One region of the Acidovorax sp. T1 genome, then DNA from elsewhere that is predicted to be linked to it. Evidence: predicted binding sites of a transcription regulator. Region 1 holds the regulator's gene; each other region holds the start of a gene.
The links. The regulator LexA, encoded in region 1, represses DNA repair genes until DNA is damaged. The targets are predictions, from matches to a motif close to ACTGTATNNNNATACAGT.
Positions count from the first base shown of each region.

Region 1 (9,972 bases):
GCTGCATCAAAGAGGCCTTCGCCCTCCAGCTGTGCCTTCAGCCGCAAGAACTGCTCGAACAGCGCGCCCTGCCCCGCGCGCTGCATGCTCTCGACAATGAACTGCAGGTCACCCCGGGCTTCGTACACGCCGATGCGCCCGCGAAGCTCCACCAGTTCGCCATCGCGCGGCGAAAAGTCAAGCAGGCTGGCCGAGCGGCGGAACATGGCGCAACGCAACTGGCCGTTCGCGTCTTTCACCGAGAAGTAGCAATGTCCGCTGGATGCGCGCGAAAAGCCCGTGATCTCGCCGCGCACGGCCACCGGGTTGAATCGCGCCTCCAGCGCATCAGCAATGGCGCGGCACAGCGCGCCAACTTCCCAGATACGCGGCGTCGCGCCAATGGTTGTGGACTCAGGCATGAGACAGCGTCAGCGTTTGCAGGCCATGCGCCAGGCGACTATTCCACAGCGCAGCGCGAGCGGCAGACCGGCCCACGCAGGGGGCCAAAACCGGCCGGAAAACACGAAAGTTCGTGCAACCTCTTGATTTATAACGATTTTTCACTGATTAATTTTTCATCAATCTGTTGAACCCACGGTGTGGCGCCGCTTTGCGAGGCCCTGCAGCCCAGTTGCCCACAAAGTTATCCACAGATTTTGTGGGTGAGAAAAAGGCAAACGGCCGGTACATTCACGCCAACTTTTGTGTCATGGAATGCCGGAGCACCTAGGCCATAATCGCCCATTGCCTTCACCCGTGCGGAGAGAGAATTGCTGTCCATCATACAAGCCGCAGGCTGGCCCATCTGGCCACTGATTGCCTGCTCCGTCCTGGCACTGGCGCTGATTTTCGAGCGCTTCGTGGCCCTGAAAACAGCACGCGTCGCCCCCCCCAAGCTGCTGGATGAAGCCATCACCGTCTCGACCAAGACCCTTCCCACGCCCGACGTGGTGAACCAGCTGGCCCAAAACTCGGCGCTGGGCGAGGTGCTAGCCAGCGGCCTGCGCGCCTTCAACAACAACCCCCTGTGCACCGAGGCCGATTTGCGCGCCACCATGGAAGGCGCGGGCCGCACGGTGGCGCACCGGCTCGAAAAATACCTCAACGCGCTGGCCACCATCGCCTCGGCGGCGCCGCTGCTGGGCCTGCTGGGCACCGTGATCGGCATGATCGAAATCTTTGGCTCACAGGTGGGCACCGGCGGCGCCAGCCAGGCCATGGGCGGCGGCAACCCGGCGCAGCTGGCGCACGGCATCTCGGTGGCGCTGTACAACACGGCGTTCGGCCTCATCGTGGCGATTCCGGCGCTGATCTTCTGGCGCTATTTCCGCAGCCGCGTGGACGCCTACCTGCTGACGCTGGAGCTGGCCTCCGAGCAGTTTGTGCGCCACATCCTGCGGCTGCGCAAGCTGAAATGATGGCCCCCACGGTCGGCCCGCTGCGCGTGGCTCCCTGCCCCCCAAGGGGGCCGCATTTCGCCTTGGGGCGGCCCGGCGGCAAAATGAGCGCCCCCACGGTCGGCCCGCTGCGCGTGGCTCCCTGCCCCCCAAGGGGGTCGCATTTTGCCTTGGGGCGGCCCGGCGGCAAAATGAGCGCCCCCACGGTCGGCCCGCTGCGCGTGGCTCCCTCTGTTTGAAAGACGGATCGCATGAATTTCCGCCCCCGTGCCAAGGACGAGCCCGAGATCAACCTGATCCCGTTCATCGATGTGCTGCTGGTGATCCTCATCTTCATGATGCTGACCACCACCTACAGCAAGTTCACCGAACTGCAACTGACGCTGCCCGTGGCCGACGCCGAGCAGCAGCGCGACCACCCCAAGGAGGTGATCGTGGCCGTGGCGGCCGATGGCCGCTATGCCATCAACAAGACCGCCGTAGACGGCAAAAGCGTGGACGCCGTGGCCCGTGCGCTGGGCCAGGCGGCCAGCGCGGGCCAGGGCAGCAGCGTGGTCATCATCAGTGCGGATGCCACAGCGCCGCACCAGTCGGTGATTACCGTGATGGAGGCTGCGCGGCGCGTGGGCCTGAACCAGGTCACGTTTGCCACGCAGTCGTCGGCATCGGCCCGCGCGGGCAACGGCCGCTAGACGCAATGGCTGGCGCCGGGCCGCAGCCGGCCTCCTCCCCCGCAGTCACCCCGGTGACTGGCACCCAGCCGCCCACAGGCCTGGCACGCATCTGGCGTACACGCGGGCCTGCGGCGTGGGCCTTGTGGCCGCTGTCACTGGTGTATGGCGCGCTGGTGGCACTGCGGCGCAGGCTGTACCGGCTGCGGGTGCTGCGCAGCGAACACCCCGGCCCGCCCGTCATCGTGGTGGGCAATGTGATTGCTGGTGGCGCGGGCAAAACCCCTGTCGTGATTGCGCTGGTGCGGCATTTGCAGGCGCAGGGGTGGCAGCCGGGCGTCATCTCGCGCGGCTATGGCCGCAGCACCCATGACTGCCGCGCAGTGCTGCCAGACAGCCCCGCCCTGGAAGTGGGGGACGAGCCCGCCCTGATCGCCCGCGCCACCCATGCGCCCGTTTTTGTGGCGCCACGGCGCATCACCGCGGCGCGCGCACTGCTGGCCGCGCACCCTGGCACCAACGTCCTGGTGTGCGACGATGGCCTGCAGCACCTGGCGCTGGCGCGCGACCTGGAAATCTGCGTCTTCAACAGCGACGGCGTGGGCAACGGCTTTTTGCTGCCCGCAGGCCCCCTGCGCGAGCCCTGGCCGCGCCCTGTGGACTGGGTGCTGCACGCCGGCACGCGCCCCGCCGGGCGCAACCCCAGTTTTGCGCTGCAGCGCCGGCTGGCGCCCCATGCGCTGCGCGCGGATGGTCGGCAGGTGCCTCTGGCGTCCCTGCGCGAAGGCCCCGTGCATGCCGTGGCTGCAGTCGCCCGGCCTGAGGAATTCTTTGCCATGCTGCGGGCCCAAGGCCTGTCGCTGGCATGTGCCGAGGCGTTGCCAGATCACTATGATTTCAATAGCTGGAAGCGCTTTATTGACAAGCACTTCACGCTGATTTGCACTGAAAAAGACGCCGTAAAGCTCTGGCCGCTGCACCCCGATGCGCTGGCGGTGCCGCTGGCGCTGGAGGTCGATCCCGCCTTCTTCGCCGCACTGGATGCCCGGCTCGCGCCGTGGCAGGCCACGCCGCTATCATCCCCCCCCTGCCTGATTTCCGGAAAACGCCGCCATGGATCCCAAACTGCTTGAATTGCTGGTCTGCCCTGTCACCAAAGGCCCCTTGACTTATGACCGCGAGCGCCAGGAGCTGGTGTCGCGCAGCGCGCGCCTGGCCTACCCCGTGCGCGACGGCATTCCGGTGCTGCTGGAAAATGAGGCGCGCACCCTGACCGACGAGGAGCTGCAGGCGTGAGCCCAGCCACGGCAGCGGGCTTCACGGTGCTGATCCCGGCACGCATGGCATCGAGCCGCCTGCCCGACAAGCCCCTGGCCGACATCGCCGGCCTGCCCATGGTGGTGCATGTGGCCCGCCGCGCCGCGCAAAGCGCCGCAGCCCGCGTGGTGGTGGCCGCCGACGACCCGCGCATCCTGCACGCCTGCCAGGCCCACGGAGTGCAGGCCCTGCTCACGCGCACCGACCACGCCAGCGGCAGCGACCGGCTGGCAGAGGCCTGCACGCAGCTGGGCCTGGACGGCGACGCCGTGGTGGTCAACGTGCAGGGCGACGAACCCCTGATGGACCCGGCCCTCATCAACGCCGTGGCAGCCCTGCTGCCTGCGCGCCCCGAAGCCAGTATGGGCACGGCAGCCCATGCCATTCACACATTGGCAGACTACGAGAACCCCAACGTCGTCAAGGTGGTGCTGGACGCGCGCGGCCTGGCCCACTATTTCAGCCGTGCGCCCATTCCGCACGCCCGCGACCACGCTGGCCAGTCCTGGTGGCAAGGTGCCGCGGCGCAGGCTGCACCCGGCGTGGCCGCCTTGCACGGATTTGCGCCGCTGCGCCATATCGGCATCTACAGCTATCGCGCAGGTTTTCTGCGCCAGTTTCCTGGTCTGGCCCAGGCGCCCACCGAGGCGGTGGAGGCGCTGGAGCAATTGCGGGCACTCTGGCATGGCCACCGCATCGCCGTGCACATTGCCGACGAGGCCCCCGGCCCGGGCGTGGACACCCCGGCAGACCTGGACCGGGTGCGGGCGCTGCTGGCCTGAAAACCAGCGCGTGGCCGCCCCATTCGCGGGCGCCGTCGTAAGCCTGGGCAAGGCATGCACATGCTATCCTTGACCGCAAAGAGAGCACTGCGTCACGGGCGCCTGGCTGCGCCCCCTTGCCAGCAGTGCCAGCTGATTTCTAACCTTCGAGGATTTCCATGAGACTGATTCTGTTGGGCGCCCCCGGTGCCGGAAAGGGCACGCAAGCCACGTTCATCTGCCAGAAATACGGCATCCCGCAAATTTCCACCGGCGACATGCTGCGCGCAGCTGTCAAGGCCGGCACGCCGCTGGGCCTGCAGGCCAAGGCCGTGATGGATTCGGGTGCCCTGGTCAGCGATGACATCATCATCGGCCTCGTCAAGGAACGCATCACACAGCCCGACTGTGCCAACGGCTTCCTGTTTGACGGCTTCCCCCGCACCATCCCCCAGGCCGATGCCATGAAGGACGCGGGCGTCAAGCTCGACTATGTGCTCGAAATCGACGTGCCGTTCGACGCCATCATCGAACGCATGAGCGGCCGCCGCTCGCACCCCGCCAGCGGCCGCACCTACCACGTCAAGTTCAACCCGCCCAAGGTGGAAGGCAAGGACGATGTGACGGGCGAAGAACTGATCCAGCGCGAAGACGACAAGGAAGAAACCGTCAAGAAGCGCCTGCAGGTGTACAGCGACCAGACGCGCCCCCTGGTGGACTACTACAGCAACTGGGCCAAGACCGAGCCTGGCGCAGCCCCCAAGTACCGCGCCATCAGCGGCACGGGCAGCGTCGAGGAGATCACTGCGCGCGCACTACAGGCCCTGTCCAGCTAAGCGTGGCGGCATGGGCCAGCAACGGCCCGTGGCCGCCCACCACTACCACTCGGCCACCGTTTAATCAAGGCAGCAGCTCCAGCATCAGCGCAATGCGTGCCTTCACCGCAGACAGGCCCCGGGAGTCCCGTAGAGCATCGCCGGGCTTGGGCAGCACCTGACCCTCCGGGCAGCGCGTGGCACGCACCACTTTCACACCAGCCGCCTGCGCGCGCAGCAGTGCCGATTCGAGGGCCTGGTGAATCGTGCCATTGCCCGTTGCGGCCACCACGATGCCCTGCACACCATCGCGCACCAGCGAGTCCACCAGAGCTCCCGTGGCACCCGCATAGCTCATGACCACCTCGACGCGCGGCCATTGCGCGCAATTCACTATATTTTCAATAGCGCATTGCGCTTGCCCTGCTTGCGCTAAAGGCCAATTTTGTGCCAAACGCACCGCTCCCTCCTCCACCCAGCCCAACGGTCCGGCATCACCGGAGCTGAATGCATCCACCCGATAGGGGTGCACTTTCTGGACACGCTGTGCGCCGTGCACCACGCCGGCAGCCACCACCACAACGCCCCGCGCCCCCGCTGTCATCGCCACGGCGACGGCGTCGAGCAGGTTTTGCGGACCATCGGGCGTCAAAGCCGTTGCAGGGCGCATCGCACAGGTCAGCACCACGGGCTTGTGGGCATCCAGCACCGAGTGCAAAAACCAGGCAGTCTCTTCCAGCGTATCGGTGCCATGGGTGATGACCAGTCCGCGCACCAGGGGATCAGCGAGCGCTCTGGCACAACGCTGCGCAAGCGAGCGCCACACACTGAACTCCATGTCCTTGCTGTCCAACTGCGCGATCTGCTCAGCCACCAGACCGCCACGGGCTACCGCCTGCAAGCCGGGCACAGCGTGCAACAACTGCTCCACGCCCACTTGCGCGGCGGTGTAGCCAATGTTGTCTCCCTGCGTTGCAGCCTTGCCAGCGATGGTTCCACCCGTTCCCAATACGACAATTTTTTGCGCGCTCACTTGCATCCTTTGAAAAACTGGTGAAAAATACAGCTACTGGATTAATACACAGTAAATACACGGTTACCCGCCACCCTGGTGACACACACTGGAAATGCCATGCTCGACAACCCCAAGCTCACTGCACGCCAGCAACAAATCCTGGACCTGATCCAGATGGCCATTTCCCGCACGGGTGCGCCACCGACACGGGCTGAAATCGCCGCGGAACTGGGCTTCAAATCAGCCAACGCGGCCGAAGAACACCTGCAAGCCCTTGCGCGCAAAGGCGTTATCGAACTGGTCAGCGGTACATCCCGCGGCATCCGCCTGCGCAGCGACACAGTGCGCTCCATTAATGCAGCGCGCGGCACCCAGTTCAGTCTGCCCATGCCAGGGTTGTCGCAACTGGTCTTGCCCTTGATCGGTCGCGTGGCGGCTGGCTCGCCCATTCTCGCGCAGGAACACGTGGACCAGACCTACAGCGTGGAAAACAGCCTGTTTCAACACAAGCCCGACTACCTGCTCAAGGTGCGCGGCATGTCCATGCGCGACGCCGGCATCATGGACGGCGATCTGCTCGCCGTGCAATCCACACGCGAAGCGCGTAACGGCCAAATCGTCGTGGCAAGGCTAGGTGATGATGTCACCGTCAAACGTCTGCGCCGAACAGCCGGCACCATCGAGTTGCTTCCCGAGAACCCCGATTACCCCGTGATCGTTGTCCAACCGGGCGAGCCGTTCGAGATCGAAGGCCTGGCAGTGGGCTTGATCCGAAACACCATCCTCATGTAATTGCGATCTCAGTTGCGCACCTCAGGTGGCGGGCGTTTGGCAAATCGGTAACGGTTTTCCAGCCCTGAGAGTGCGCATCGCGTTGCAATCCTGCCTGTGCTCAACCCCTGATACACGGAGTTTTCACATGGGACTTGCCTTGTTCGCTCTTTCTGCCTTTTCCCAACCCCTTCACGCCTTGGTGCACTGGCTGCAACCCGGGCGATACACGGATGATTCGCGCAGTGCTGTGCCTGCGGCCCGCATCGCCGGCAGCGCCCCCGAAGGGCTTTCATCTTGCGCGGTGCCCAGCACCGCCGCGACATCGAGGCCACATTTCCAACCACCGGCCTTGGCTGCCGGCACCCACCGCCACGCTGCTGGTCGCGTGCAAAGTGCACCTTCCGGCTTCAGCGGGCCGGCCACTGGCAGCCGCCATAGCGCCCGGCGCCCGGTGCGCGTTCTGCATGCGACATCACGCACAGAGGTCGGGCGCATGGTCATCTCGGGCCGCATGGCCGATGTCTGCGCAGAGCTGGAGCGAATGACGGCATGCGAGACATGGCGCCATTGATGGCTGCGCCCCTGGCTGTGGTGCCACAGGTGCCACAAAGCGTTGCATTCTGCTCAAGGCCGTCAGAGCTGCGCAGTCGCCGCCCAGCTCTCGCCAAGGCACAATGGCGGGATGAACATTGTGATTCTGGATGACTATCAGGATGCGGTGCGCAAACTCCATTGCGCGAGCCGGCTCGACCCCTATTCGGCAAAGGTGTACACCAACACGGTGAAAGGTCAGGGGCAACTGGCTGTGCGCCTGAAGGATGCAGACATCATCGTGCTGGTGCGTGAACGCACCCAGATCACGCGCCAGCTGGTTGAAAAGCTGCCCCGGCTAAAACTGATTGCCCAAACCGGCAAGATCGGAAGCCACATTGATGTGACCGCCTGCACCGAACGCGGCATTGCGGTGGCCGAGGGAGTGGGTTCGCCAGTGGCCCCGGCCGAACTTACCTGGGCACTGGTGATGGCCGCCATGCGGCGACTGCCGCAATACATCGCCAACCTCAAGCACGGCGCCTGGCAACAGTCCGGCCTGAAGGCGGCTTCCATGCCACCAAACTTCTGCCTCGGAAGCGTGTTGCGGGGAAAAACACTGGGCATTTGGGGCTACGGCCGCATCGGGCAACTGGTGGCGGGTTACGGCCGCGCATTTGGCATGAGCGTGCGCGTCTGGGGTCGTGAGGCCTCCCGCGCCCAGGCACTGGCCGATGGATACCAGGCTGCCACCAACCGGGAAGAGTTCTTCTCGCAATGCGATGTACTGTCTCTTCACCTGCGGCTCAATGACGAGACCCGAGGCATGATTTCACTGGAAGATCTTTCGTGCATGAAACCCACCGCGCTGCTGGTCAACACCTCGCGCGCCGAATTGATTGAGCCCGACGCCCTGATCGGGGTAGTCTCGGTTTCCGTGCAATTTCGGAATCCATCTCCAAATAAGCCTCTGGCGACAACAACTTAGCTGCGATTTATAGTGTTCCCCGGAGCGAAGGAGAACGCTGATGTCGAGCTACCGATACAGATTCGTAGGCTACGAAAAGCTGCCGTCTGGCATGAATGCGGATGACGTGCAGCTGCACTGCCGTCTACCGGACGAGTTGATCAGGGAGATCAGGAACAGTGGCTACGCGAAGCGCTACCACCTGGGACTGGCCGTGCAGCTGTCGTTCCTCGCGCTGACTGGCAGGAATGCCGATGCCGCGCTCAAGATGCCGAGTGCGATGTTGACAATGCTGTGCGAGCAACTGGGCATCCACTCGACCGCGATTGCCTCCCTCAAGTCGCTGTACTCGAATGCCGACCGGACCATCAGCAACCATAGGGCTTGGGTTCGAGAACAACTCCTCTTCTCTACCTACGACTCCAACGCCGAGGCACGCTTACAGGCAGCCTTGTCCCAGCAGGCGATCGACGCCTCCTCCGTCGATGACCTCCTCGCCTGCGCGCAGGAATGGCTCTTCGACAACAGGATCGTCCTGCCAGGCCAGCGTGTGGTGCTCGACCTGGCCCGATCTGCGTTTCAGGTTGTCGAGAACCTGGCCCTGGCAACAATTCGAGCAGCGGTCACTCCAGTACGACTTCGCGCGGTGCTCAAGGTCATGCACGAAGAGAGTCCGACTCCTGGCATCTCGTTGCTGGAGTGGTTGAAGCAATCGGCCGGCAAACATGGGGTGAAGGGCCTCAAAGGGGTGAACTCACGCATTGATGCTCTCAAAACACTGGGCGTGCACCTGTGGGACCTGCAAGGGCTCTCGATTGGGCGCATCCATGCGTTCGCCCAGGCCGTGGTCAATCGGCCGCCCTCCGAAACCGCCCGCCGCATCGAGGGTACCCGCTCGATCGAGATCGTGTGCTTTCTCAAACACCTGCTCGGCGAGCTTAGTGACGAGGCGATTTTTCGGAACAACCGGCACACCAACGACATCGTCCGCTCAGGCACCAAACGCGTCCAGGCCAAACAGGCACAGCGCGCAATCGAGTACCGCCATTCCATTGAATCGATGCGGGACATTGCTGCGGACAGCGCGCGCGATGCCCATGAACGGCTGGCAGCCATCACGGCGCTGGCCGATGACATGCTGGGCCGTCCGCCCGTCAGCCATGCTGAGGTTGTCAGGGAAACCTTGACCGAGCAGAGCGCACGCGTTCGCACGGTCCTTGATGGCATGAACTGCCTGGACCTGCGGGGAGATCCCGAGCACGCCGACGGTAAGCTGGTTTCGGCATTGCAGGCACTTCGCGCTGCAGGCGCCAAGGAACTGCCGGTTGACTTCGACATTTCGTTGGTCGAACCAAAATGGCGCCCACTGCTTCAGGTGCCGGATCGAAAGGCCGCCCTCAGAGCCTTCGAAGGTTGCGCTTTGATGCGCATCAGCAAAGGTCTGCGGGGCGGAAGTCTGTATGTGAACCACAGCGCAACCTATCAGAGCAAGGCGAGCTTGCTTATCCCCCAGGACGAGTGGGAACGCGACAAGATCGCTCTCTGCGAAGCCTACGGTCTGGAATTGGATCCGCGCAAAGCGCTTGACCTCCAGTACGAGCTACTGCGTGCCGGCCTTGCCGATGTGGAGATCGGGCTTGAAGAAGGCCTGCTTGAGATCGATGAACACGGGTGCGTGCGTATACCGGCGATACGCGCAGCTGAGGAGGACCCGGAGCTTCGACACACGAACCAACGCCTGA
Region 1 is NZ_CP021648.1:1,933,863-1,943,834, reverse strand. It holds gene xseA (exodeoxyribonuclease VII large subunit) at 1-401, opposite strand, end outside; gene CCX87_RS09110 (MotA/TolQ/ExbB proton channel family protein) at 753-1,400, shown strand; gene CCX87_RS09105 (ExbD/TolR family protein) at 1,631-2,071, shown strand; partial or broken gene lpxK (tetraacyldisaccharide 4'-kinase) at 2,136-3,183, shown strand; gene CCX87_RS09095 (Trm112 family protein) at 3,164-3,346, shown strand; gene kdsB (3-deoxy-manno-octulosonate cytidylyltransferase) at 3,343-4,149, shown strand; gene adk (adenylate kinase) at 4,308-4,964, shown strand; gene CCX87_RS09080 (asparaginase) at 5,029-5,982, opposite strand; gene lexA (transcriptional repressor LexA) at 6,076-6,750, shown strand; partial or broken gene CCX87_RS09065 (D-2-hydroxyacid dehydrogenase family protein) at 7,415-8,194, shown strand; gene CCX87_RS09060 (Tn3 family transposase) at 8,292-9,972, shown strand, end outside.

Region 2 (9,972 bases), 710 kb from region 1:
ATCCACTCTTCCAGCATCAGCCGCATGGATTTCTGCACCGGCTTGCCATCGAGCCCGACCATGGTGAGGTTGATGGGCGCGGACGTTTCCAGGCTGGTGTGCGCCAGCAGCGCGGTGATCAGCTCTTGTTGCGGCGTTTTGCCCGTCTTGGGCTCGAACACCAGGCGCACCGGGGCGTCTTTGCTGGATTCGTCGCGCACCACATCGAGCACGGCCAGCATGCTGGCCTTCAGTTGTGTCTGGTCCTGGCTCAACGCCTTTTTGCCGGCCTTGACCTTGGGGTTGGTGATTTCTTCGATTTCTTCGAGCACGCGCTGCGTGCTCACACCGGGCGGGAGCTCGTTGACCACCAGTTGCCACTGGCCGCGCGCCAGCTCTTCGATCTTCCAGCGCGCCCGCACCTTGAGGCTGCCACGGCCGGTGCGGTAGGCGTCGGCAATGTCGCCGGGGCTGCTGATGATCTGGCCGCCGCCGGGGTAGTCGGGCCCGGGCACCAGCGCGAGCAACTCCTCCTGGCTCAGCGACGGCGTCTTGATCAGCGCGATGCAGGCGTCGGCGATCTCGCGCAGGTTGTGGCTGGGGATTTCGGTGGCCAGGCCCACGGCAATGCCGCTGGCGCCATTGAGCAGCGCAAACGGCAGGCGCGCGGGCAGCTGGCGGGGCTCTTCGGTACTGCCGTCGTAGTTGGGCATGAAATCGACCGTGCCTTCGTCGATTTCGTCGAGCAGCAGGCTGGTGATGCGCGACAGGCGCGCCTCGGTGTAGCGCATGGCCGCAGCGCCGTCGCCGTCGCGGCTGCCGAAGTTGCCCTGGCCGTCGATCAGCGGGTAGCGCTGGGCAAAGTCTTGCGCCATGCGCACCAGCGCGTCGTAGGCCGACTGGTCACCGTGCGGGTGAAAGCGGCCCAGCACATCGCCCACCACGCGGGCGCTTTTGACGGGCTTGGCCGCCGTGCTGCGCGTGGGGCCGCTGTAGCCCAGGCCCATGCGGTCCATCGAATACAGAATGCGCCGCTGCACGGGCTTGAGGCCATCGCACACATCGGGCAGCGCGCGGCCCTTGACGACGGACAGCGCGTATTCCAGATAGGCGCGCTGGGCATAACCGGCCAGGTCCAGGGAGTCGCCGTCGTCGCCGGCGGTGGTGAAATCGAGAGTGGGTTGATCGCTCATTCGTTGGGGTTCGGTTCAGTCACGTTCTGGGGCAGTGCCCGAGAGTTCCATGCGCACGCGGCCGGGTGTGGCGCGCTGGGCCAGCGCTGATGCTGGCGGTTTGAGCTGGGCGTACAGGCCGAGCACGGTGCGCACATAGTTCTGGGTTTCCTTGTAGGCCGGAATCCGGTTGCCCGCCCGTTGCACCGCGCCCTCGCCCGCGTTGTAGGCGGCCAGGGCCAGGTCCAGGCGGCCGGGAAACAGATCGAGCAGATAGCGCAGATAGCGGGTGCCGGCAGACACATTCACCGCCGGGTCCACCAGCTTTTGCGCCACCGTCCGGCGGGCGTCCGCCGCCACGCCGAAGCGTCCTGCCGTGGCCGGCATCACCTGCATCAGGCCGATGGCCCCTTTGGGTGACACGGCGCTGGCGTCAAACCCCGACTCGGTGGCAATCAAGGCCTGCAGCAGTTCATAGTCCACCCCCTGGTGGCTGGCCGATGCGCGCAGGTGGTGCTTGACGCGCTTGTAGTCGGGCGAAATGTCAAAAAAAGCCAGCAAGCGCGCGCCGGCCACGGGCAGCGCCACCGGAGACGGCAGAGCCTGCTGCGAGGACTGCAACGCACCCTGCGCCCCATCGCGCGACGAATCAAACTGCGTGCCGCGAAAAAACAGCTGATAGCGCGCATCCGTCTGCTCTGCAGCGAAGTGGGTCACGCCGCGCTCGTCCACAAAAGCCCACAGGTCGGCATGCGCTGACTGCTGCGTTATCAATAGCAGCAGGGGCACAGCCAGCAAGCGCAAACGACCGAAAAGGCCTAAAAATCGAAGGATCGTGGACATGGCAGGCACCGGCAGTGGGTGGTCAGAATATCCGAGGTCAGATATCCACTTCCACCGCGTCGCCATGCAGCTCCATCAGCTCGCGGCGCGAAGCGGCCTCGCCCTTGCCCATGAGCTTGGTGATGAGCCCTTCGGTGGCGGCAAAGTCGGTGCCGCCCAGCTGCACGGGCAACAGGCGCCGGGTGTCGGGGTTGAGCGTGGTCTCCCACAGCTGCTCGGCGTTCATCTCGCCCAGGCCCTTGAAGCGGCTGATCTGGCATTTTTCGCGCGGCACGCCATCTTTCTCGCATTTGTCGAGGATGGCGGTGAGCTCGCCTTCGTCCAGCGCATACATCTTGGCCGCCGGCTTTTTGCCGCGCGCGGGCACGTCCACGCGAAACAGCGGCGGGCGCGCCACATAGATGTGGCCGGTCTCAATCAACTTGGGAAAGTGCCGGAAGAACAGTGTGAGCAGCAACACCTGGATGTGCGAGCCATCCACGTCGGCGTCACTCAAGATGCAGACCTTGCCATAGCGCAGGCCCGACAGGTCGGGCGAGTCATCAGGGCCGTGCGGGTCCACCCCCATGGCCACCGAGATGTCGTGGATTTCGTTGTTGGCAAACAGCCGGTCGCGGTCCACCTCCCAGGTGTTGAGCACCTTGCCGCGCAGTGGCAGCACGGCCTGGTTCTCCTTGTCGCGGCCCATCTTGGCGCTGCCGCCGGCCGAATCGCCCTCGACCAGAAACACTTCGTTGTAGGCAATATCGCGGCTCTCGCAATCGGTGAGCTTGCCTGGCAGCACGGCCACGCCCGAGCCCTTGCGCTTTTCGACCTTCTGGCCGGCCTTCTGGCGCGTCTGCGCGGCCTTGATGGCCAGCTCGGCCAGCTTCTTGCCGTATTCGACATGCTGGTTGAGCCAGAGCTCGAGCGCCGGGCGCACAAAGCCGCTCACCAGCCGCACCGCGTCGCGCGAGTTCAGGCGCTCCTTGATCTGGCCCTGGAACTGCGGGTCCAGCACCTTGGCTGAAAGAACATAGCTGGCCCGCGCAAACACGTCTTCGGGCATCAGCTTCACGCCCTTGGGCAACAGGCTGTGCAGCTCGATGAAGCTTTTGACGGCATTGAACAGGCCATCGCGCAGGCCGCTTTCGTGGGTGCCGCCGGCGCTGGTGGGGATCAGGTTGACATAGCTTTCGCGCACGGGCGGGCCGTCTTCGGTGAAGGCCACGCACCACGAGGCGCCCTCACCCTCGGCAAAGTTGTCGTTGCCACTGTCGGCAAAGCCATCGCCCTCGAACAGCGGGATCACCGGCTCGCCGTTGAGCGTCTGCTGCAGGTAGTCGCGCAGGCCGCCCTTGTATTGCCAGGTTTGCGTATCACGCGTCTTCTCGTTGACCAGCGAGACCTGCACGCCGGGCATCAGCACCGCCTTGCTGCGCAGCAGGTGGGTGAGCTCGCCCAGCGGCAAAGTGCTCGATTCAAAGTATTTGGCGTCGGGCCACACGCGCACCGTGGTGCCCTGCTTGCGCTCGCCCGCCTCCAGGGCGCGGGTGACCAGGGGCTCGACCACGTCACCACCAGAGAACACCAGGCGCGCCACTTGCCCTTCGCGGTGGCTGCTGGCCTCCAGGCGCGTGGCCAGCGCGTTGGTCACGCTCACGCCCACGCCATGCAGGCCGCCCGAGAAGCTGTAGGCGCCGCCCTTGCCTTTGTCGAACTTGCCGCCCGCGTGCAGGCGGGTGAAAACCAGCTCGATCACCGGCGCCTTTTCTTCGGGGTGCATGCCAAACGGAATGCCGCGCCCGTCGTCTTCGATGCCCACCGAGCCGTCGGCGTGCAGCGTGACCTTGATCTTTTTCCCGTAGCCGGCCAGCGCCTCGTCGGCGGCGTTGTCGAGCACTTCCTGGATGATGTGCAGGGGGTTGTCGGTGCGGGTGTACATGCCCGGGCGCTGCTTGACGGGCTCCAGGCCCTTGAGCACACGGATCGAACCCTCGGAATATTCGCTGGCGGACACAGAAGTCGGTTTGGCAGACATGGGGCGGATTGTAGTGCCGCAGCGCCGCAGGAACTGGATAAATACCCAGCCATCCTCCATGGCGCCATCCCGGGTCATGCAGGCGTCAGGCAACGGAGTGAAAGATTGGCTACATTTCCCGCATGCCTACGAACCCTCCCAAACTGTCGATGTTCCAGGTGCTGGCGTGCGGTGCCGCCATCGTGACGCTGTCCATGGGCATTCGCCATGGCTTCGGCCTGTGGCTGCAACCCATCACCCAGGAAATGGGCTGGACGCGGCAGTCGTTTGCCCTGGCGATTGCGATCCAGAACCTCTCGTGGGGAATCATCGGCATCTTTGCGGGCATGGCCGCAGACCGGTTTGGCGCCTTTCGCGTGCTGATGGGCGGGGCGGTACTGTATGGACTGGGCCTGGCCGGCATGGCGCTGTCGCCGACGCCCACCGTGTTTGCCCTCACCGCTGGCGTGCTGATCGGCGCGGCCCAGGCCGGCACCACCTATGCCGTGATCTACGGCGTGCTGGGCCGCCAGATTGCGCCCGAAAAGCGCTCGTGGGCCATGGGCGTGGCGGCGGCGGCCGGCTCGTTTGGCCAGTTCCTGATGGTGCCGGTGGAAGGCTGGCTGATTGCCGGGCTGGGCTGGCAGCAGGCGCTGCTGGCGCTGGCGCTGATGGTGCTGCTCATCATTCCACTGGCTTTTGGCCTGCGCGAGCCGGGGTTTCACGGATCGGCCCCTGCCCAGCGCGACCAGTCGATTGCGCAGGCGCTGGGTGAAGCGTTCCGCTACCCCAGCTTTCTGTTGCTGACGGCAGGGTATTTTGTCTGCGGCTTTCAGGTGGTGTTCATTGGCGTGCACTTGCCCAGCTACCTGCGCGACCACGGCCTTTCGCCCCAGGTGGCCAGCTATGCGCTGGCGCTGATCGGGCTGTTCAATGTGTTTGGCACCTACATTGCGGGCACGCTGGGCCAGCGCATCCCGAAGCGCAACATATTGGCCTTCATCTACTTTGCGCGGGCCGTGGTCATCACCGTTTTTCTGCTGGTGCCGCTGTCGCCGCTGTCGGTGTATGTGTTTTCGGCCGTAATGGGGGCGCTGTGGCTATCCACCGTGCCGCCCACCAATGCCACGATTGCGCAGATTTTTGGCGTGCAGCACCTGTCGATGCTGGGCGGCTTTGTCTTCTTCAGCCACCAGGTGGGCAGCTTCATGGGGGTGTGGCTGGGCGGCTATCTGTATGACCGCACCGGCAGCTACGATGTGGTGTGGTACATCGCGATCGGGCTCGGCATCTTTGCCGGGCTGGTGAATCTGCCCATCAAGGAAGCCCCCATCCAGCGCGCCACGCCGCAGCCCGCCTGACAGCCATCAACACCATTTTCGCAACGGCCATGCCCCCCCCCTCTGCGCGCTTCACATCCCGCCCTGCCCGGCTGCTGGGCTGGGTGGCCGCCGTGCTGATCTTGCTGGCGGTGTTTGCGCTGTACACGCAGTCAAGCTTCATGGTCATGCTGGCAGACCAGCTGTGGGCATGCTTCTGAGAAGTTCAAGCCTTTTTGGCCGTTAGCGCTTATACACAAAGCGCAAGCAGCTATTGTTTGTATAGCAACACACCCCATGCACGGCACTGAAGCCCCTTCCGACTGGGTTCGCCGCTGGTCACCCCTGGCACCACCGGGCAGCACGGTGCTGGATGTGGCCTGCGGCGCGGGCCGCCACCTGCGCTGGATGCACGAACACGGCCATCCCACCGTGGGCGTGGACCGCTCTACCGATGCCGTGGCGGCCTGCGCCGCCTGGGGCGACATCCACTGCGCCGACATTGAAGCAGGCCCCTGGCCTTTTGCTGGCCGCCAGTTTGGCGCAGTGATCGTCACCAACTACCTCTGGCGCCCGCTGCTGCCCACCTTGGTCAACAGCGTGGCCCCTGGCGGCGTGCTGATCTATGAAACCTTCGCCAGCGGCAACGAAACCGTGGGACGCCCCGCGCGCGCCGACTTTCTGCTGCAACCGGGCGAACTGCTCGCCGCCTGCGCGGGCCTGCGCACAGTGGCCTACGAAGACGGGTTTCTGGGGTCACCCGCACGTTTCGTGCAGCGCATTGCCGCCGTGCGCGAAACCCCGCACCCAAGCCAGCCCGTCCGATACCGCCTGGACCTTGCGGTCTAGTTAGAATGCCCTTTTACCGTTTTCACTTGCGGACATGACCTCTTCTTCCGTCCCCCTTACCGGCAGCATCGTCGCCCTTGTCACCCCCATGCACGAGGACGGTAGCGTGGACTACCCCACCCTGCGCAAACTGATCGACTGGCACATCGCCGAGGGCACCGACTGCATCGGCGTGGTGGGCACCACGGGCGAGTCGCCCACGGTCAATGTCGAGGAGCATTGCGAGATCATCCGCGTGGCCGTGGAACAGGCGGCCAAGCGCGTGCCCATCATGGCCGGCTGCGGCGCCAACTCCACCGCCGAGGCCATTGAACTCGCCAAGTTTGCCAAGAACGTGGGCGCCGACAGCCAGCTGCAGGTGGTGCCCTACTACAACAAGCCCACGCAAGAAGGCCAGTACCAGCACTTCAAGGCCATTGCCGAAGCCACGGGCGACCTGCCCATCGTGCTGTACAACGTGCCCGGCCGCTCGGTGGCAGACATGCTGCACGACACCGTGCTGCGCCTGGCCCAGGTGCCCGGCATCATTGGCGTCAAGGAAGCCACGGGCAACATCGAGCGTGCCCAATGGCTGATCCGCGATGTGCCAAAGGGCTTCGCCGTGTATTCGGGCGACGACCCCACCGCTGTGGCCCTGATGCTGTGCGGCGGCCATGGCAACATCAGCGTGACCGCCAACGTGGCGCCCCGCCTGATGCATGAATTGTGCGTGGCCGCACTGGCCGGCAACGTACAACGCGCGATGGAAATCCAGTTTCAGCTGATGCCGGTGCACAAAAACCTGTTCATCGAAGCCAACCCCATTCCCGTCAAATGGGCCATGGCCCGCATGGGCCTGTGCACAGGCACCATGCGCTTGCCCATGACCCCCCTGAGCCAGGGCCACGAAGCCACCGTGGAAGCCGCCCTGCGCGCCAGCGGTCTGCTGTAAGCCGACTGCCCTGCCACACCCCTAGACACTCTGAGGATTTCCGCGTGAATCACACTGCACGATTGGGCCTGCTGGGCCTTGCCATGGCCCTGTCCGCCTGCTCCGTACTGGAAAACGACAAGATCGACTACAAGAGCGCCACCCAGGGGGCCACGCTGGAAGTGCCCCCCGACCTGACGCAGCTATCGCGAGAAAATCGGTACGCAGTGCCCGGCACCGCGGTGTCTGCCGCAGCCTTCCAGGCGGGCCAGAACACGAAGACATCCACCACCTCCAGCGCAGCAGCCACCAAAATCGGCGATGTCCGCATCGAACGCAACGGCAACCAGCGCTGGCTGGTGATTGACCGGCCTGCCGACCAGTTGTGGGAGCCCGTGCGGGAATACTGGCTGGAGAACGGCTTCAACCTGGCCATCGATCAGCCCGATCTGGGCATCCTGGAGACCGACTGGGCGGAAAACCGCGCCAAGCTGCCCCAGGACATCATCCGCTCCACCATCGGCAAGGTGTTTGAATCGCTGTATTCCACCGGCGAGCGCGACAAGTTCCGCACGCGCCTGGAGCGCAATGCGGCCGGTGGCACCGAAATCTATATCACCCACCGAGGCATGGTCGAGGTCTACACCAGCACCGCCAAGGACAGCACCATCTGGCAGCCCCGCGCCGCCGATCCCGAACTGGAAACCGAATTCCTACGCCGGCTGATGGTCAAGCTGGGTGTGAGCAAAGAGCAATCGCAGGCCGTTGCAGCAGCACCGGCCTTGAAGGCTGCCACGGTGCGCATGACCTCGGCAAACAATGTGCCCGTGATGCAGATGGATGAAGGTTTTGATCGAGCATGGCGCCGCGTCGGCCTGGCCCTGGACCGCACCGGTTTCACCGTGGAAGACCGCAACCGCAATGACGGCCTGTATTTTGTGCGCTACGTGGCACCAGGAACCGACAAGAAGGAGCCCGGCTTCTTCAGCAAACTGCTGGGTGGCGGATCTGCCGCCACACCGCCTCTGAAGTACCGCGTGTTGGTGCGCAGCCAGGGTGAAGCCACCACGGTGTCCGTGCTGAACGAGGGCGGAGCTCCTGAGTCGTCTGCCAACGCCGAACGCATCCTGCGCGTGCTGGCCGACGACCTGAAATAAAGCCAGCCTACCAATGCTGCGCTTTCGCAGCTTGGGCAGCGGCAGCTCAGGCAATGCCACCGTGGTGGAGGCTGGCGACGGATTGCATGTCCGTCGCATGCTGGTGGACTGCTGCTTCGGCATCCCGCTCATGATCCGGACATGCTCAAGGCATCCGGCTACCCCGCTTTTCTGAAGCGACGCATTACGGGTAAGCATAGACATCTCGCCAACCACGCCGCCGGCATCCTGGCAGCCGTTCGGCACCCAGGACTGAACCGCGTGGTGACGGCCCACCTCAGCGCGCAGAACAATCAGCCCCGACTGGCATAAGAGGCACTTGCACATGCGATGGAATGGCCCAATCACGACGTAGACATTGCATTGGCCACCGTTGGCACAGACTGGATCAATGCGGCACAGCCGCTGTAGTTGGCGCCACATGCAAGCGGCGGCTGCGCCGCCAACAAAAAAGCCCCGCACCTGTGACAGGCCGGGGCTTTCAAACCTCAGGAACTCCAGCAAAGCTGGCAGCCCCTGAAATTCATGCGTGCTTTACTTGGCAGCAGAAGCAGCGGTGGCTGCAGCGGCAGCAGCAGCGTCCACAGCAGTCTTGGCTTCGGTTGCGGCGGTGGCAGCAGCGTCGACAGCAGTCTTGGCAGAGTCAGCAGCAGAAGCAGCTGCTTCAGCGGCAGGTGCTACTGCTTCAGCGGCAGGTGCAGCAGCAGCTGCAGGCGCTTCGACAGGAGCGGGGGCAGGAGCAGCAACAGGCTCTTCCTTCTTGCCGCAAGCGGCGAGGGCGGCAGCAGCGATCAGGGTAGCCAGAACGAGGGATTTCTTCATTTCAATTTTCCTAGTTGGACAGACAAAAAACCGGAATTGCCACCACGACCGGCTTCTGAGGCCATTGACGCGTTGGCGGAATGCATTTGCATGCGTTTCAGCGCAGTCAGCAATTATATTGGGGTTTCGTCAATCCCGACTAACGCTGACTTGTCGCACACACCGCATTTCATTTTTCATGCATTAAGCACTATCAACGTTACAACCCCAAAGTGGTTGACGGAAAACCCGGTGAACTTTTGCTTCGCAACCATTCATTGAGCGATTCCCGCAGCAAAACGCGCCGCTCCGGCTCAACGCCGGAAACCCCCACGCAACGCAAGGGATCAAGGCGGTGCAGCACCCAGGCGGGTGACCACAAAGCACTGAGAAGGTCCAGCGGGTCTGCCGACGGACTGCGCCGGCAGGTGATGATGTGATCCCATGTGCTGCGCCATCGAACAAAGCGCGCGTGCCGCCGAATGACTTCATCAAACGTGCAAGCCAGCATGGTGAATCGCCGGCCACTGTGCGCCCACTGCTGCAACGACTCGATCACGGCAAGTTCGCCCAGCGGCCAGTCATGGAAATTGGCGTCACTCACCACAATTTCCGACCAGCCATCGCGGGCCGCCGTGGCCAGGCCATCGCGCACCAGCTGCATGAACGCCTCCCGGCCACTGAACCGACCAGAAGGCAAGTCGGGCAGCGGTTGCGCTGCGGGTGGCGCATCGGTCATGGGGTTTCCTGGGAATCCTTGCGGGAATGGGCCCAGCCAGCGTCGCACCAGGCAGACAGCAACTCCAGGGCATCATCGCTTGCACGCGCCAGGTCGCGGCTGCGCAACCGGCGCTCATCCGCCAGGCGCCGCATCAGCGTCGCATCGCGGCCTGCCGCGCGGTAGCTTTCGCCATTGATGAAGACATGGTGTGCGTCGTACATC
Region 2 is NZ_CP021648.1:1,227,613-1,237,584, reverse strand. It holds gene parC (DNA topoisomerase IV subunit A) at 1-1,172, opposite strand, end outside; gene CCX87_RS05955 (lytic transglycosylase domain-containing protein) at 1,188-1,994, opposite strand; gene CCX87_RS05950 (DNA topoisomerase IV subunit B) at 2,032-4,014, opposite strand; gene CCX87_RS05945 (MFS transporter) at 4,137-5,354, shown strand; gene CCX87_RS21070 (hypothetical protein) at 5,384-5,533, shown strand; gene CCX87_RS05940 (class I SAM-dependent methyltransferase) at 5,610-6,161, shown strand; gene dapA (4-hydroxy-tetrahydrodipicolinate synthase) at 6,196-7,092, shown strand; gene bamC (outer membrane protein assembly factor BamC) at 7,137-8,228, shown strand; gene CCX87_RS05920 (hypothetical protein) at 8,763-9,050, opposite strand; gene CCX87_RS05915 (hypothetical protein) at 9,250-9,768, opposite strand; gene CCX87_RS05910 (cupin domain-containing protein) at 9,765-9,972, opposite strand, start outside.
Region 2: a site for LexA is predicted at 4,047-4,064, ahead of CCX87_RS05950 (DNA topoisomerase IV subunit B). Genes of this name have one in related genera too.

Region 3 (9,972 bases), 1.9 Mb from region 1:
CGCCGCGGCGGGAGCCGGCCGTTCGCGGGCTTGCACCCGCCACGCCGCCGCAGCCTTCAGCGCGGGTCGGTGGCCAGCAGCTTGTGCACCAGCGCCGCGAGGTCGGCCTGCAGGCGGGCCATGCCTTGGGGGTGCTGGGCCAGCGTGGTTTCGTCCATGTAGAGCTTGCGGTTGATCTCGACCTGGATGCTGTGGCGCTGCTGCGCCGGGTTGCTGTGGCGGCGCACCAGCTCCACGCCCTTGTAGGGGTGGTTGTATTCCACGCTGTAGCCGCAGCCGCGCAGGTGTTCGCAGATCAGCGCTGACAGCGCCGGGCTGGCGGTGCTGCCATCGCGGTCGCCGACCACGAAGTCGGCATGCACCATGCCCGGAAACTCGGTGGCATGGCTGGCAGCGACGGCGGGCATCGAATGGCAGTTGATGTGGATGCTGTAGCCATGGCGCGCATGGGCCGCGTCAATGGCCTGCGCCACCGCAGCGTGGTAGGGGCGCCAGCAGCGGTCAACGCGCGCACGCACCTCGGCCACGGAGAGCAGGCGGTTGTAGATGGGCTCGCCTTCGTCGGTGAACTTCCAGATCAGGCCCTTGCCCAGGCGCACCTTGCTCAGCACCTTGGGGTCGGTCGAGATGGGGTCGGTCCACACGCCATCGAGCAGCGTGGTGTCAAGCTCGGTGGTGTCGCGGTTGGCATCGAGGTAGATGCGCGGGAAATGCGCCTCGACCCAGGCCACGCCCAGCGCGGGGGCAAAGGCGTAGATCTTTTCGACATGCGTGTCCTCGGCGCGCCGCAGTGTGGCCAGGTCGAGGGCGGCGCCAAAGTCGGCGGGGTAGTGGGTGCCGCTGTGCGGCGAGTCGAGCACCAGCGGGGTGGTGCCGGACTGGTGCGACACCATGCTGACAGAGGGCGCGGCAACGCCGGGCGTGCCGGTAACACCGGGCAGGGCTTGCTGGAAGCGGTGGTTGATCAGTTTCAAGGCTGCATGCATAGGCAAAGTGTGCGCAATTTGGGGCGGCTGGCCTAGCCGCCCGGATCCGAAAGACCTTGTGGTTATCCCTGAGTCTTTCCGGCTATGGCCGACGGGCCCGCAGGCCCGCCCTGGGTTCAATCGAGACTGACCTTGGCGAAGGCCGCCACGCCCTTCATTTTGTCGATTTCGCGGGCGATCTGGGCCGTGAATGCCTTGGGCGTCGTGCCCGAGGGGTACAAGCCCTGCCCGGCCAGCCGCTCGCGCACGGCGGGTTCCTGCAGGGCCTGGGCCACGGCCTGCTGGATGCGATCCACCGCCGCAGTCGGCGTGCCGGCAGGTGCCACCAGGCCAAACCACGACGGATCGTTGTTGGCGGCATGGCCCAGTTCGCCATAGGTGGGCACATCGGGCAGCACGTCCAGCCGCTGAGGCCACGAAACGGCCAGCGCCTTGACCTTGCCCGACTTGATGTGCGGCAGCGACGAAGCCACCTGGTCAAAGTACACCGCGACTTGTCCCGCCAGTACATCGTTGATGGCGGGGCCTGCACCACGGTAGGGGATGTGCACCATCGAGGTGCCTGTGCTGCTTTTAAACAGCTCGCCCCACATGTGGCCGATGGTGCCGTTGCCCGGCGTGGCATACGAGACCTTGCCGGGGTTGGCCTTGAGGTATTTGACCAGGTCGGCAAAGTCCTTGACGGGCAGCACCTTGGGGTTGATCACGATGACGCCCGGCGCCTTGACGATCTCCGTCACGCCCACGAAATCCTTGGTGGGGTTGTAGGGCAGCTTGCTGTACACGGCGGGGTTCACGCCGTGGGTGGACAGCGTGGCCACGCCAATGGTCAGGCCGTCTGCCGGGGCGCGGGCCACTTCAGCCATGCCGATGGAACCGCCTGCGCCGCCACGGTTTTCCAGCACCACAGGCTGTTTGAGGATGCGTGCCAAGGCGTCTTGCAACGTGCGCGCCGTGATGTCGGTAGCGCCCCCCGGCGGGAAGGGCACGATCATGCGCAATGGCTTGCCTTCTTGGGCAAAAGACATTCCAGGCGCGAAAGATACAGCAGCCAATGAGGCAAGCAGTTGACGGCGTTGCATAGAGTAGTTCTCCTGTGAGATGCACTGAGGTTATCGAAAGGAATGCCACCTACCAAGCAATGGATATGCCTGATAACATTCCAATTCGGAATGTTTTGAGTACACCCCACCATGTCGCTGCGCCGCCTGGCCCCTCCACTGCACCTGCTGCGCGCGTTCTCCACCGTGGCGCGATTCGGTGGTGTTTCACGCGCTGCCGAAGCGCTGCACCTTACGCAAAGCGCCGTGAGCAAACAGATCAAGGACCTGGAAACCTGGGTGGCGGTGCCACTGTTCGAGCGCACCCGCAAGCGCCTGGCACTCACCCCTGCCGGTGAACGCTACGAGAAGGCCGTGCAGGCCGTGCTGCTGCAGCTGGAAGCTGCCACGCTGGAGCTCATCACCAGCGACGACGGCGGCGGCGCACTGCACCTGTCGAGCCTGCCCACCTTTGGCGCCAAATGGCTCATTCCGCGGCTGCCGCAGTTTCAGCAGCAGCATCCGCAGGTCACGTTGCATTTCGTGCCGTATGTGCACAGCTACAACTTCGAGCGGCCTGAACTTGACTGCGCCATCCTCTTCGGTGACGGCCACTGGCCCGGCGCCCACGCCCACTACATCACGGGCAATGATGTGGCGCTGATCGCCCCGCGCACCAGGGTGGCCGACTGGCCTATTTACACCCCGCGCGACGTGGCGCGCCACACGCTGCTGCGCCATGTGACCGTGCCCGAGGCCTGGCTGCGCTGGAGCGAAACGCACGGCGTGCAGGGCGGCATCGACCCGTTGGCTGGCCCGCAGTTCGATCAGTTCCAGACCATGATCCGTGCCGTGATGGCGGGCATGGGCCTGGCGCTGGTGCCGCGCTGCCTGGTTCAAGACGAGATCACTGCAGGCCTGGTGCGCGAGCCCCTGGCCGATGCCCCCCAGTGCGGCGGCTACCAAAGCGATGTGGGTTACTGGTTTTGCTACCCCGAAGGGCGCACGCAGCTGCATGCGCTGCAGTGCTTTCGGCAATGGCTGCTGGTTTGCGCGGAGCCCGTGGACGTTATTGACACAGGGGCGGTGCTTCAATCGCCGGCGGCCCCGGCATAGGCCTCCAGCCCAATGGCCACCACCGTAGCCACGTCCTGCCCCACCTCTTCGCGAAACTCTGTCTCTGCCTGCTCCACCGCGTCGCGAAACGCCTGCAGCCAGGCCAGGCCCGTGGGCGTGAAGCACACGCGCCGCGCCCGCGCATCCAGCGGGTCGGCAGTGCGCGTGACCAGGCCCCAGGCCTCGCACTGGTCCACCAGGTGGGCCATGGCCTGCTTGGTCATGCCGGCGCGCTGGGCCAGGTCGGTCAGGCGGTCGCCTTGCAGCGCCAAATGGCGGGTGATGTGCACATGCGCGGCCGTCACCTGGTCGCGCGCCGCCAGGTTGGACAGCGCCAGCGGCACCTCGACATTGCGCGCCATGAGCTGCAGCACCCGGGCGTCGAAGCGCCGCAGCGCGCTGCCCATGAGGCGCCCGAGGTGGGTTTGCCGCCAGCGGTCGTCCGGCGCCGCAGGCGGGGTGAGAGTGGTTGTGATGGGGGCGGAATTAGCCATGCCAAATTGTCAGGCAAACTGACTAAAAATTGCTTTATGCGAACTGAATTGCTCGCATAAACTACTGTTCAAACATCCAGCCTGTGATTAACCGCAGAGCGATGCCTGCATCCAACCTGTTGTTTTTCAAGGAGTTTCTCATGGACGTCGCAGTCAAAGGCACCAACCCCGCATTGCCCGTGAACACCGAAAAGGCCAAGGCCCTGGCCGCCGCGCTCGCCCAGATCGAGAAGCAATTTGGCAAGGGCACCATCATGCGCCTGGGCGAAGGCGAGGTGATCGAGGACATCCAGGTCGTCTCCACTGGCTCGCTGGGCCTCGATATCGCGCTGGGTGTAGGTGGCCTGCCGCGCGGCCGTGTGGTTGAAATTTATGGCCCGGAATCCTCGGGCAAGACCACGCTCACGCTGCAGGTGATTGCCGAGATGCAAAAGCAGGGCGGCACCTGCGCGTTCGTCGATGCCGAGCACGCGCTCGATGTGCAATACGCCCAGAAGCTCGGCGTGCAGCTGTCCGATTTGCTCATCAGCCAGCCCGACACCGGCGAGCAGGCGCTCGAAATCGTGGACAGCCTGGTGCGCTCGGGCGCGGTGGACCTGATCGTCATCGACTCGGTGGCTGCCCTCACCCCCAAGGCCGAAATCGAAGGCGAAATGGGCGACAGCCTGCCCGGCCTGCAGGCCCGCCTGATGAGCCAGGCGCTGCGCAAGCTGACCTCCACCATCAAGAAGACCAACTGCATGGTCATCTTCATCAACCAGATCCGCATGAAGATCGGCGTGATGTTCGGCAGCCCTGAAACGACGACCGGCGGCAATGCGCTCAAGTTCTACGCCTCGGTGCGCCTGGATATCCGCCGCACCGGCACCATCAAGAAGGGCGACGAAGCCATCGGCAACGAAACCAAGGTCAAGGTGGTCAAGAACAAGGTGAGCCCGCCCTTCAAGACGGCCGAGTTCGACATTTTGTTTGGTGAAGGCATCAGCCGCGAGGGCGAGATCATCGACATGGGCGTGAACGCCAAGATCGTCGAGAAGGCCGGCGCCTGGTATGCCTACAACGGCGAAAAAATCGGCCAGGGCCGCGACAACGCCCGCGAGTTCCTGCGCGAAAACCCCGACCTGGCCCGCGAGATCGAAAACAAGGTGCGCGACAGCCTGGGCATCGCCCTGCTGCCCGCCGCGCTGGAAGCCGCGCCCGCCGGCAAGCCCGCCAAAGCCGAGAAGGAAGACAAGTAAGGCAGCAGCGGGCGCCGGTTGGGCTCGCTGCACTTTTTGGGTGAAATCAGCCGCTAGCGCTTATCCAATAAGCGCTAGAAGCTATCAATAACGCAGCAACATCGCCATGGGCTTTGGCACCCTCTCCCTCAAGGGCCGCGCACTGCGGCTTTTGGCCCAGCGCGAACATTCGCGCGCCGAGCTGGCCACCAAGCTGGCGCGCCATCTGCAAGAGGGCGACGACCTGAACGCCGTGCTCGACGACCTGCAGGCCAAGGATTTCATCAACGCCCACCGCGTGGCCGAATCGCTGGTGCACCGCCGCGCCGCCCGGCTGGGCACGCAGCGCCTGGTGCAAGAGCTGCGCAGCAAGGGGCTGGACGACGATCTGGTGCGCGCCACGGCCGAGCGCCTGCGCGCCACCGAGCTCGAACGCGCCCAGGCCGTCTGGCGGCAACGCTTTGGCAGCGTGGCCACCGATGTGCAAGAGCGGGCGCGGCAGATGCGCTTTCTGGCCGCGCGCGGGTTTGCGGGGGACGTGGTGCGCCGTGTGGTGCGCGACGGCAGCCCTGGTGATGCGTCCGAGTAAGGGCCCTGCGGGCAGGGGTAGGCGTCCAAGGCCTGCATCACCGATCGTTTCGAGCCAAACAGGCCCCCAGCGCTTTGCTCCATTGCGCCAGTAGCTACCAATCTAGTGTAGTGTTTGATTCTTAATGAAACTTAATTGAGCAACCACGCTCCAATGCTCTACTACGGTTTGCATTGGAGTGAAAAATTGCGAGTTGCCCCGACGATTGTGTTGACGGATGAAGAGGAAAGCGAGCTGAGCCGGCTGGCGCGCTCCAAGCGCACCAGCGTCAGATTGGCCCAGCGCGCCCAGATCGTGCTGCTGGCCGCGCAGGGGCTGCAAAACAAGGATATTGCCGAGCAGCTTGGCATTGGGCGCGTGCAGGTGGCGCGCTGGCGTGAACGCTACCTGCAATTGGGGCTGCAAGGTATCGAGCGCGACTTGCCGCGCGGCGCACCGCCGGTGAAGGTGGATGTGGCCAAGCTTGTGAAGCTAACCACACAGACCAAGCCCGAGGCGGCCACGCACTGGAGCACGCGCACGATGGCCGCTGAGTTGGGCGTCAGCGCCAGCACCGTGATGCGCCATTGGCAGGCCCACGGTCTCAAGCCTCACATCGTGCGCGGCTTCAAGGTCTCGCGCGATCCGCAGTTCGTGCAAAAGCTCGAAGACATCGTGGGGCTTTACATGTCGCCGCCCGAGCATGCGCTGGTGCTGTGCTGCGACGAAAAGAGCCAGGTGCAGGCGCTGGACCGAACGCAGCCCGGGCTGCCGCTCAAGAAGGGGCGCGCGGCCACCATGACGCACGACTACAAGCGCAACGGCACAACCACCTTGTTCGCTGCGCTCAACGTGCTCAACGGTCAGGTCATCGGCCAGTGCCAGCAGCGCCACACCCACATCGAGTGGCTGAAGTTCCTGCGTCAAATCAATCGGGAGACGCCCAAGGACAAGACGCTGCATCTGATCGCCGACAACTACGCCACGCACAAGCATCCAGCTGTGCAGGAGTGGCTGGCCAAGCACCCCAGATTCAACATGCACTTCACGCCAACCTCGGCATCGTGGCTGAACATGGTCGAGCGCTTCTTTCGCGACATCTCCGAGAACCGGCTACGCCGCGGGGTGTTCACCAGCGTGCCCGAACTCGTCTCGGCCATCGATGAGTACATCGCGCATCACAACACCAACCCCAAGCCGTTCATCTGGACCAAGAACGCTCGCGACATCCTGCAAAAGGTCATCCGCGCCAATAGCCGATTAAGTTCCAAACAGAATGCAACACTACACTAGAAGCCTAGAAACGGCAGTTGACCGCTTTGCATCCTTGGAAAAGCCGCATGCAATCGACGTTGGATGGCTTCGAGGGCGTTCGCCTGGTGGGTGAGTGCGCTATGCGCTTGCCAGCACCGCGCTCAAGCCCGTGCGCTCACCCCGGTTGCCGCCGTGCGGTGCGCAGCGGGCGCCACCACCACGCGGTTGCGGCCCAGGGTCTTGGCATGGTACAGCGCCTGGTCGGCGCGTTCCAGCGTTTGCGCCACCGTGTCGCCCGGCAGGTGCTGCGCCAGGCCAATGGACACCGTCATGTGCAGCGTGCCGGTGCTGTGGGCAATTTCCAGTGCCTGCACCGCCTGGCGGATGCGTTCGAGCAACTCGCGCGCATGCTCTGTCGAGGTGTCGGAGAGGATCAGCACAAATTCCTCGCCGCCCCAGCGGGCCAGTACATCGGTGTCGCGAAGGCTGGCGCGCACCGTGCCTGCAAACGCCTGCAAGGCGCGGTCGCCGGTGGCGTGGCCATGCTGGTCGTTGATGGGCTTGAAGTGGTCGATGTCCAGCTGTGCCAGTAGCAGCGGGCGGCCGCTGCGCAGGCTGCGGTGGTGCTCCAGCGCCATCAGCTCCAGCATGGCGCGGCGGTTGACGAGGCCTGTCAGCTCGTCGCGTGTGGCCAGTTCGCGGTTGACTTCGAGCGCCTGGGCCAGGGCTTCGCGCTGTTGCTGCACCTTGGCGCGGATGCGCTGGATGCGCAGGTTCAGCGCAATGCAACCACTGAGCACGATGAGCACCATCAGCGCGTAGGCAGTGTCGAGGTAACCCGAGGCATTGGCACTGAAGTGTGAGCTGACACCGATGGCACTGGCAAACGCCAGCAGCGCATACACGCCGATGCCAATCACCTCGGCCACCGTGAGGCCGAAGGTGCCAAAGAACAGGATCATGGCCAGCACGCTGGGCACCACACCGCGCGCATCGCCCGCCAGCACATAGGCCACGGCACCGCTGGTAATCGTCCAGACCATCTGCGGGATGGTGAGCGAAGGGTCGCGCAGGTGGGCGGTTTTGCCTGAGCGGATGAAGGCCGTCATCACCACCAGGCCGCCCACCGACAGGGCGGCCCACCAATGCACGGCGGTCTGGTTCACGGCGGTGCTGGAATGCGCCACCAGCAGCATCACCCCGGCGCTGCTGGCCATCAGTGTGATCGCCAGCAAGGCCATGCCTACCAGCGTGCGCCGCCGAGGGGCGGTGGAGAGGATCACGTCCTTGAGGCGCTGCCAGCGGGCGGGTGGGCGCAAGGTGGGGGGCTCCGGCCAGAAAGGAGGGAGGGCCGCGCGGCGCGCGGGCGAAGGGGCACGAAAACCCTGCTGTACTGGGTTACCGGCCAGACGGCAATTTTACGGTGAGGTCATGCTGTGCGTACAGCCTTCAGAGTCGGGCTGGGCGTGCGGCCCGCGTGGGCCCAGCCAGCTACCGGGCAGGGTGGCCGCGCTACAGCGTGAGCGCCGCCAGGGCGGCCAGCGGGGCCGTCTCGGCACGCAGCACGCGCGGGCCCAGCGTGACCGCGGCAAAGCCATGCTGCAGCGCCAGGTCTTCCTCGGCAGGGCTCAGGCCGCCCTCGGGGCCCGAGAGGAACAGCACCGGGCGCTGTCCCCCCTCGCCGCCGGTGGCTTCGCGCAGCGGCACGGTTCCGGGCCGCAGCGACAGCAGCAGGCGCCGGGGTGTGTCCTGCGTATCTGGGGATGTCAGGCCCTGCCCTTGTGTGCGCAGCCAGCCTGCCAGGTCGATGGCCGGGTTCACCAGGGGCACGCGGTTGCGGCCGCATTGCTCGCAGGCCGCCACGGCCACGGCCTGCCAGTGGGCGATCTTCTTGTCGGCCCGCTCGCCCTTGAGCTTGAGCACGCTGCGCTCGGCCACCAGCGGGGTGATGCTGGCCACGCCGAGTTCGGTGGCTTTTTCGATCAGCCAGTCCATGCGCTCGTTGGCGGTGATGCCCGCCAGCAGGTGCACGGCGCGGGGCGCCTCGCGGTCGATGGCGTGGTGCGCACCCACCAGCACGCGCACATCGCTGCGGCCCATCTTGAGCACAGTGGCATCGAACTCGCCGCCCGGGTCGCCCGCGCCCTGCCCGCCGTGAAACAGGGTAATGCTGTCGCCGGGCTGCAGGCGCAGCACCTGCACATGGCGCGCAGCGCCGGGGGGCAGGTCCAGCTCGGCGCCGGTGGCCAGTGGGGCCGGGCAATGGAAACGGGGCATATGCTATCTTTGTAATAGCTACTGGCGCTTTATTTGTAAGCGCTTGAGCCGGTTTTTGCTTGATTTTTCGGTTGCACCGTGCGTGCAGGCGGCTGCGGCTACATGCGGCCGTAGGCAAAGCCCACAATGGGTTCCGTGCCTTCGATCTGGTCCAGCATCTTGAGCAGCGGCCCCAGCTGCCGGTAGCGGTGGGCCGTGGCGCGGATATAGCCCATGAAACGCGGCGCATCGGCCAGGTATTTGGGCTTGCCGTCGCGCAAGGTCAGGCGCGCAAAGATGCCAGCCACCTTGAGGTGGCGCTGCAGGCCCATCCATTCCACCGCGCGGTAGAACTCGCCAAAGTCATCGCCCCAGCCGCTGGCGCTGCGCGCGCCCAGCAGGCCGGCCTTGCGGGCCTTTTCCCAGTAACGCACGGTCACGTCGAGGATGAATTCTTCTTCCCAGCTGATGAAGGCATCGCGCAGCAGGCTGGCGATGTCGTAGGTGATGGGGCCGTAGACGGCGTCCTGGAAGTCCAGCACGCCCAGGCGCGCGCCCTGTTCGGCGGGCGCCATCAGGTTCCGTGTCATGAAGTCGCGGTGCACATAAACCTGGGGGGCTGCCAGGTTGTGGGCGACGATGGCATCAAAGGCGCCTTGCAGCGTGGCCTGCTGCTTGTCGTCCAGCGTGATGCCGCGGTGCTGGGCCAGGTACCAGTCGGGAAACAGTGCCAGCTCGCGGCGCAGCAGGGCCTCGTCGTAGGCGGGCAGCACGCCGGGCTGCGAGGCCATTTGCCAGTCGAGCAGTACATCGGTGGCCTGCAGATACCAGCCGAGCGCGGCCTGGGGGGCTTCGGGCCGCAGCAATTCGATCAGCGTGGTGCTGCCCAGATCGCTCAGCAGCATGAAGCCGCCGGGTTCGTCCCAGGCCAGGATCTGCGGCACATTCAGGCCGGCGGCAGCCATCAGGCTCTGCACCTGCACGAAGGGGCGGCAGTTTTCCTTGTCCGGGGGCGCATCCATCACGATGCAGCTGGCGCCC
Region 3 is NZ_CP021648.1:3,848,661-3,858,632, reverse strand. It holds gene CCX87_RS17935 (N-formylglutamate amidohydrolase) at 57-986, opposite strand; gene CCX87_RS17930 (tripartite tricarboxylate transporter substrate binding protein BugE) at 1,103-2,068, opposite strand; gene CCX87_RS17925 (LysR substrate-binding domain-containing protein) at 2,180-3,142, shown strand; gene CCX87_RS17920 (MarR family winged helix-turn-helix transcriptional regulator) at 3,118-3,636, opposite strand; gene recA (recombinase RecA) at 3,777-4,874, shown strand; gene recX (recombination regulator RecX) at 4,981-5,442, shown strand; gene CCX87_RS17905 (IS630 family transposase) at 5,629-6,714, shown strand; gene CCX87_RS17900 (diguanylate cyclase) at 6,837-7,994, opposite strand; gene CCX87_RS17895 (16S rRNA (uracil(1498)-N(3))-methyltransferase) at 8,188-8,952, opposite strand; gene CCX87_RS17890 (aminoglycoside phosphotransferase family protein) at 9,051-9,972, opposite strand, start outside.
Region 3: a site for LexA is predicted at 3,700-3,717, ahead of recA (recombinase RecA). Genes of this name have one in related genera too.